Regions from separate parts of the Chromobacterium sp. INPA-IVC genome, predicted to be linked through region 2. Evidence: riboswitches for the same ligand, from Rfam matches in the RefSeq annotation. Region 2 holds a riboswitch; the other holds the start of a gene.
The links. A riboswitch is a leader RNA that binds a small molecule or an ion and turns the genes downstream of it on or off. The one in region 2 is predicted to bind glycine.
Positions count from the first base shown of each region.

Region 1: it holds a riboswitch for glycine, as region 2 does, so the genes downstream of both, gcvT (glycine cleavage system aminomethyltransferase GcvT) here and ACX17K_RS00135 (trimeric intracellular cation channel family protein) in region 2, are expected to answer to the same signal.

Region 1 covers NZ_JBTNLS010000006.1:314,795-318,695, forward strand. Annotated here, with positions in the region: gene gcvH (glycine cleavage system protein GcvH) at 1-166, opposite strand, end outside; gene gcvT (glycine cleavage system aminomethyltransferase GcvT) at 231-1,319, opposite strand; glycine riboswitch at 1,361-1,459, opposite strand; glycine riboswitch at 1,473-1,563, opposite strand; gene ACX17K_RS13260 (amino acid permease) at 1,737-3,020, opposite strand; gene gluQRS (tRNA glutamyl-Q(34) synthetase GluQRS) at 3,353-3,901, opposite strand, start outside.
Region 2 covers NZ_JBTNLS010000001.1:25,379-29,279, forward strand. Annotated here, with positions in the region: gene ACX17K_RS00125 (hypothetical protein) at 1-395, opposite strand, end outside; gene ACX17K_RS00130 (TIGR02117 family protein) at 668-1,360, opposite strand; gene ACX17K_RS00135 (trimeric intracellular cation channel family protein) at 1,560-2,174, opposite strand; glycine riboswitch at 2,326-2,423, opposite strand; glycine riboswitch at 2,428-2,513, opposite strand; gene ACX17K_RS00140 (DUF3141 domain-containing protein) at 2,579-3,901, opposite strand, start outside.

The DNA of each region.
Region 1 (3,901 bases), on a different contig from region 2:
CATCCTTGGCCAGCTTCGCGCCGACTTTCGGCAGCTCGACGAAGACGATGTCGCCCAGCAATTCCTGCGCGTGCGCGGTGATGCCCACGGTGACGGAACCGTCGGCTTCCAGGCGCAGCCACTCGTGGCTGTCGACGTATTTCAGTTCGGCGGGAATGTTGCTCATCTTGAAGTTCTCCAGCTTAAGATCAGATCAATGGTGACGGCAGTCGCCTAGAGGCGCTGCCCGATTATTCGAAAACTTTCTTACCGTTGCGCACGAAAGGCATCTTCACCACGCGCACATCGGTCAGCGTGCCGCGCAGATCCACCTGGGCGGCGGCGCCGGTGGCGGCCGGCACGCGAGCGATGGCGATCGAGTGCTTCAACGTCGGCGAGAAGGTGCCGCTGGTGATCACGCCTTCGCCGACGCCCTCCACCACCACCTTCAGGCCCTCGCGCAGCACGCCGCGGCCTTCCAGCACCAGGCCCACCTGCTTCATCTTCACGCCGGCGGCCTTTTGCGCTTCCAGCGCCTCGCGGCCATTGAACTTGCGCTCGGCCGGCTCCCAGGCGATGGTCCAGCCCATGCCGGCTTCCAGCGGCGACACGGTCTCGTCCATGTCGTGGCCGTACAGATTCATGCCGGCTTCCAGGCGCAGCGTGTCGCGCGCGCCCAGGCCGATCGGCGACACGCCGGCGGCTTGCAGTTGGTTGAAGAAGGCGATGGCCTGGTCGGCCGGAACCATGATTTCCAGGCCGTCTTCGCCGGTGTAGCCGGTGCGGGCGTAGAACCATTCATCCTGCGGCAGGCCTTGAAACACTTTCAACGCGCGGATGGCGTCGGCCAGTTCCGGCTTCACGGCGCAGACTTTGTCTATGGCTTGCGGGCCCTGCACCGCCAGCATCGCCAGATCGCGGCGTACCTTGAGCGCCACGTCGAGGCCGGCCTTCTGGCTTTCCATCCAGGCCAGGTCTTTTTCGGTGGTGCCGGCGTTGACCACCATGCGGTAGCCATAGGAAGTGAGATAGACGATCAAGTCGTCGACGACAGTGCCTTCCGGAGTCAGCATGCCGGAATACAGCGCCTTGCCCTCGAAGCCGAGCTTGGACACGTCGTTGGCGATCAGTTTTTGCAGCCAGGCTTTGGCGTCGGAGCCGGTGATGTCGACCACCGTCATGTGGGAAACGTCGAACATGCCCGCGTCGGTACGGACGATCTCATGCTCTTTCAGCTGGGAACCATAATGGATGGGCATTTCCCAACCGGCGAAATCGACCATCTTGGCGCCGGCGGCGAGGTGGGCTTCATACAGCGGAGTACGTTTCGGGGCCGTCATGGCGCGGTTCCTTCGAGCAAAGTGTGGATATCCTCTATCAACCACACCCCTCTGTCCCTGCACCTGAGATTTTCCGGCCGGATAAGCCGTTAGCCCCTTCGGTGGACGCCGCGCGGGCGCCGCTCTCCAGATTGCGCGAACCGGCTGCCGCCGGCCGATAATACAGTCCTTTTGCCTGAGCGATTGCGGGTGCGCTTGCGCCTTCGGCGGCGGCCGAAAAGCCGCTCTCTCCTGTATGACCCGGCGATTATGGTGTCAATATCCGGGCCTTGGCAAGCCAATATTATTTCTATATCAAACAGTCTGAATAAATGTTTTTCAAGGAAAAAAACCGCTCATCCTCATGCATTGAAATGGTTCGAAAACGAAAAAAGCGCAGGCTTTCGCGCTGCGCTTTTTCGCTGACCGGAACGTCGTTCAATCCCCAACGAACCGTTCCTTCAACTGCCAGACATAGATGGGCAGGCCCATCAGCAACAGCAACATGCCCCACATGACAATATCGGCGCCGGAGCCGTACAACGCCCACAGCGAGTAAACGAAGCCGATGCCGGCGAAGAAGCCGGGAGCGACGTAATCCTTGGGCGCGAACTCCTTGCCGCGCATCAGCATGATGGCGATCAGCGCCATCGAGCAGAACGCGTACGGCAGCAGCGTAGTGGCGGTGGCCAGCAGGATGATGAATTCGAAGATCTTCACCCCGCTGTCACCGCCGGCATACTTCATCGCCATCAGAATGGTGACCAGCGCGCTGGACAGCACCAGGCCGAAGATGGGCACGCCGGCCGCGTTGCGCTGGTCGAAACGGCTGGGGAACAGACCATCCTTGGCCGCGGCCGCCGGCACGTGCGCCTGCATCAGGCTCCAGCCGTTGAGCGCGCCGAAGCAGGACACCACCGCGCCGAAGCCCACCAGCCAGTAGCCCCAGTCGCCCCACATCAGTTTGGCCGCGTCAGCGAACGGCGCCTGCGAAGCCGCCAACGTATCCGCCGGCATCAGGCCCATCAGCGACACCGTGGACAGGATGTAGAGCACGGTGGCCAGCAAGGTGCCGATCACGGTGGCGCGCGGGATGGTCTTCTCCGGCTCCACCACGTCGCCGGCCGGCACCGACGCCGACTCCAGGCCGAGGAAGGCCCACAACGTCAGCGCCATCGTCGCGGACAACGAGGACAGCAGCGGCTTGTTGTGCGGGTTGAATGTCAGATTTTCCGGCTGGAAATGGAAGAAGCCGATGAAGGTGACCGCCGCCAGCGGCAGCAGCTTCAGCAGCGTGGTCACCACCGCCACCACGCCGGAGCTGCGCGCGCCGCGGCTGTTGATCCAGGTGACGATCCAGATCAGGCCGATGGCGACCGCGCCGGCCAGCGGCTCGTTGTGCCCCAACACCGGGAAAAACACCTGCATATAGCTGGTGGCCGCCACCGCCAGCGCGGCGTTGCCGGCCCACAGCGCGATCCAGTAGCCCCAAGCGATCCAGAAACCGGCGAAATCGCCGAAGCCCGCGTGGATGTAGGCGTACGGCCCGCCCTCGCGCGGCAGGATGGCCGACAGGCGGGCGAACACCAGCGCCAGGCAGATGGCGCCGCAGGAAGTCAGCAGCCAGCCCAGCATCGACACGCCGCCGAAGGGCGCCAGCGAAGCCGGCAGCAGGAAAACGCCGGAGCCTATCATATTGCCCACCACTAGGGCGGTGCACATCCAGACTCCGAGCGAGCCCTTCTTTTTAGTGGAACTGTTTTCGTTCAAACCTGACTCTCCGTGGGAACGAAAGCATCGCGCGCCGGGGTGGTCGCACCCGGCGTCAGACATGCGCAAAGGTCAAAACCGCATCGGCAGGCCTATTGGCCATGGCTTCAAGATAGCTGAAGCCGGAACGCTCGGCTGCGCCGCAGCCGGGTGCGGCCTGCCGCCGCGCCAAAAAAAGGGCGCATTAAAACACAGTTTTGACGTAAAAACATGTCGCATTGACGATTTTTTTCATCAAAAAACCGTTAGCAGACAAATGCTTGCGTCATTTAAATGGAAAATCGTCAGGAATGAGGGAGTTGCAAGGGACCGGCCGGCACGCGGCTCAATGACCAATTCGCCACCGCCCAGCGCCACAGCTCGTCCAGGCTCTCGCAGTCTGCCGGCGGGACATGCCCCAGCAGCTCAAGCGCCGCGCGCAGCTGCCGCGCGGCGTCGCGGGTCGATATCGCCGGCGCCAGCGTCTGTTTGGACAATTTCTCGCCGGCGGAGTTGGTCAGCACCGGCAGGTGGCAATAGCCTGGCGCGGGCAGTCCGAGCGCGTCGTAAACCGCCAGTTGGCGCGGCGTGGACACCAGCAGATCCGCGCCGCGGACGATGTCGGTGACGCCCTGCTCGGCATCGTCCACCACCACCGCGAGTTGATAGGCCCAAAAGCCGTCGGCGCGCAGCAGCACGAAATCGCCGATGTCGCGCGCCAGATCCTGTGGGTATGCGCCCTGCAGCCTGTCGTCCACCACCCGCTCCCCTTCGGCCACGGCCAAGCGCCAGGCCCGGCCCTCGCGGTCGCCGGGACAGCCGCGCCGGCAGGTGCCCGGGTAAACGTAGCCGTC
Region 2 (3,901 bases):
GGTCTGGATTTGCCCGAATCTTTGGTGTGCTGGTAGCAAACGTAGGTTTGTCCCATGCCGAGGTGGATGACGCTGACGCGCTCGATGTCTTTCCAGCGGATATCGCGCTGCATGCGTCTGTTGCCGCCGGTGATCCGAAACCCGGTTTCGTCCAGTTGAATTTGTGGCGGAGTTCGGTAGGCCCAGCTTGTCAGCGCGGCAAGGGAGAGCAAGACGGCGCTGCCGGCCAGCCATCCCCAGTGAGGAGCCAGCAGGTACATCAGCGCGGACAGCATGGCGAGCGCGCAGATGGCCAGCATCATTCGCCGGTGATGGCTGAGGGAGGCTTGGAGCGTGAGGGGCAGTTCCACGTCGATTTCGCCATCGTTCAAAGTAGAGTCGAGAGGGGCGTGCATTTTAGGGCTTGTAGTTTGGTGAATGAGTCGAGTGTTCTGGCAGCCATTGTTCCAGTGAGCGCAATTCTTGCGCGTTCACTGGATCGGTGGCGCCATAGACTAGGCGGGTATGAATATTGATGCGCTGGTTTCGATGCAGGCATTGGCAGGGCATCGGTTTCAGGCATCATGTCTTCGTTCAGAGCAGTCAATTGCCGCGCTTCGCTGGAGCGGGTAATGGTCTGCCTGAGCGTCTCGATTTTCAGATTGGAGAATTGCGACCTGTCCACCATTCATTTCTCCAGCTGCCAGAACAGTGGCTGGACGAAAGGGGACCACAGCGCGGTGCGCACGCCGGCTTCGGCCAGCGCGTCGCGCGTCCATTGGTTGCAGGTGACGATGGGGTTGTAGCGGCCATGGGCGGCGTAGAAGGCGTCGTTGTCGCCGTAGTGGCGTCCGGTTTCCTGCAAGGCCCGGTTGTGGGCGTCGAGCGGCGCGCTTTGGCGGATGAAGTCCGCCAGCCGGCGGTATTGTTCCGGGCTGATCAGGATGCGCCGGGTGTCCTTGCCCTCCTTGGGCTGGGGCAGGTATTCCACGTGCAGCACGCTTTGGTCGAACGCCAGCGCGGCCAATGCCTTGCCGGCGCTCAGGTCTTCCCAGTTTTGTATGGTCAGGAAGAATACCTTGCTGCCCCAGCCGATGGAGATGTAGGGCGAGCGCGCGTACAGGTCTGGGCGGCGGATGTGTTCCGGAGGAAAGGCGGCGGTCCAGTCCTGCGCATCGGTCTTGACCGGCATGATCACGCTGGTGTGCACGCCGTTGCTGTCCAGGTAGATGGGGATGCCGTTCGCGGGCGGCGCCCAGCCGCGGTTGCTGGGCAGCAGTCCCAGCGCCAGCGCGGCGAGCAGGTAGCAGATCAAGAGCGCGGGGATGGCCAGCAGCAGGCGCAGGATAAGGCGGCGAAAGGCGGAGCCGGAAATATGCATGGTGATGTCGGCTGGTCAGCGGCGGGATATCAGGGGCTTCTTATTTACATTGGGTGGTTGGTGTGTGTCAAATATCCATTGCCACTTGCGCGGGCGCGGGGCTTGGGCAGGGCAAGCAGGGGGCCGGAGCCTGCGGCGTCGCGGCGCGGGTGCCCAGAATGCGAAACACCCCGCCAGGGCGGGGTGTTTGTCTTGGGGCTCAGTGGTGGTCGTGCCGGTAGGCGAATACCGGCAACTGCCATTCGCGCCACAGCGCGACCAGGCGCAGCGCCAGGCCGAAGGCGAAGCTGGCGATCACGTTCCAGTCGTGGGGCATGGCCAAATGGTTGAGGCCCAGGTACAGGATGGCCACCAGCAGCGACACGCTGGCGTACAGCTCGCGGCGGAATACGATGGGCACGCGGTTGCATAGCACGTCGCGCAGAATGCCGCCGGCGATGCCGGTGATCATGCCGGCCATCACGATGATGACCGGGTGGTAGCCCATGCCCAGCGCCACGTCGCAGCCGATGATGGTGAACGCCACCAGGCCCAGCGCGTCCAGGATCAGGAACAGGCGGTTCAGATGACGCATGTAGCGGGCGACCAGGACCGCGGCCAGGCCGCCGGCCACCACCAGCAGCACGTATTCCGGATGCTGGGTCCAGCCTATCGGATAGCGGCCCAGCACGATGTCGCGCACCGTGCCGCCGCCCAGCGCGGTGAGGAAGGCGATGACGGCTACGCCGAAAATGTCCATGTGGCGGCGGCCGGCCGCCAGCGCGCCGGTCATCGCTTCCGCGGTGATGGCGATCAGGTAGATCAGGGTCAGCATGATGAAATCTTATGGGGGTGGAACGATGGAATGCCAGCCGGAGCGATGGCGCGCGGATGACGGAAAACAGAAATGAGACGCGAAAGGCTCGCGCCGAGGCATGGATGAGCGGACAAGGCAAACTCCTGGACGGTTTCCGGGTTGGGTAACAGCCTCTCCCCTTGTCCTTTTACCTGAGAGTTGCGCGGCCTTTGGCCGCTTGCCCCTTCGGTGGGCCGCGCGGGGCGGCCTCTCTCCAATCGGCTTGAATCGATACTGCGCTGCGGTACGTTTGCCTGAGCGATTATGGGAGCTTGCGTCTTCGGCGGGGGCATGGCCCCTCTCTCCCGCAGAAGTGGAATATTAGCTTTCGCTATTGCAATAGTCAATGCGGGAACCGAGTCGCCCCGGTTCCCGCGCATGGCTTACGCCTTGCCTCGTTTGCCGGGCGCTGAAGCGGCTGGAGACGCGCCTGGCGCCTGGCCGTTGGCTTTGCCAGTAGGCTTTCTCGCAGCGCTTGTCCGCGCGGCAGGCTTGGCTATCGGCTTGATCTCGTCCGACGTTGGCTTAGGCGCTGCGGGCTTGGCGGTTTTTCCAGGCGTTTTGGCTGCCGGCGAGGGCTTCGTTGTGGCCGGTTTGCTTGCTGCCGGCCTGGCGGTTTTCGCCGATGGTTTGGCGGCCGGCGCGGGCTTGCTTGTCGCAGCCTTCGCGGAAACGGTTTTGCCGGAGACGGGCTTGGCCACGGGGAGCGAAACGGCGGGGGCGGCCTCGACCGGGATCTGCGAGCGGACCGCAGGCTCCGCTTCAGCCCGAGCTGCGGGAGAGGCGGCGCGGATCGCGGCGGCGGCGTCGAGCTCCAGCGTCTTGGCCACTTGGTCCAGCCGCGCCTGGTGCTCGGCAGGGATGGGACCGTTCAGCGCCAGCAGATCGCGGGCCAACAGCCAGGCTTGATGGCGGCGGCGGGCATCCGGCAGCAGCAGGGGCAGGCCGCGCAGCGCGCGCGGCGCGTCCAGCCGCACCAGCGCCACCTGGTGGCGGACGATGTCCTTCAACTGCATCAGCGTCAGCGGGTACTCGTGGCGCACGTCGCGCATCACCCGGCGGATGGCGTTGAAGGGCCGCTCGTCCACCACGCCGATGCCGATGCTGACGTAGAGCAGCAGCCGCACGAAGCCGTCTGCCAGCGTGCCTTGCTCGAAGCTGGGGTCCAGCGCTTCGCGCTTCAGTCGGGCCAGTTCGCGGCTTTCCCAGGTCAGCGCCTGGCTGCGCGGCTCGCCGGCCGGCGCGACGCCGACCAGCGTCGCCAGCTGCGGCGATTCGTAGATCGCGCGGAACAGCTGCTCCTGCGCGGCGTCGCGCAGATCGCGGTAATGGTCGAGCGACTGGACAATGAAGCCAGATAGCTGTTCCTGCCACATCCACAGCGGATTGTCGGCCGCGACCGGCCGGCGCTGCTCGCGCACCTTGTCGGCCAGGTCCGGCAGCCACCACAGCCACGGGTTTTTCGGCGATACCAGCGTCCGCTCCAGCCGGGCCGGGTGCAGCTCGCGCAGCAGGCGGGCGCCGGCCTCGTTGCTGGCGGCGCGCAGCGCGGGCGAGACGTAGCGGTCGTACAGGCCCTGGTTGATCTCGGATACCCGCTTCACCACTTCGAAAGCGCGCTCGTCGTCGCGGCCGTCGTCCAGGGCCAGGATGTCGGAGACGTCGCGGGCTTCGAAACGGATGATGTAGCGGCCCTCGATGTACTC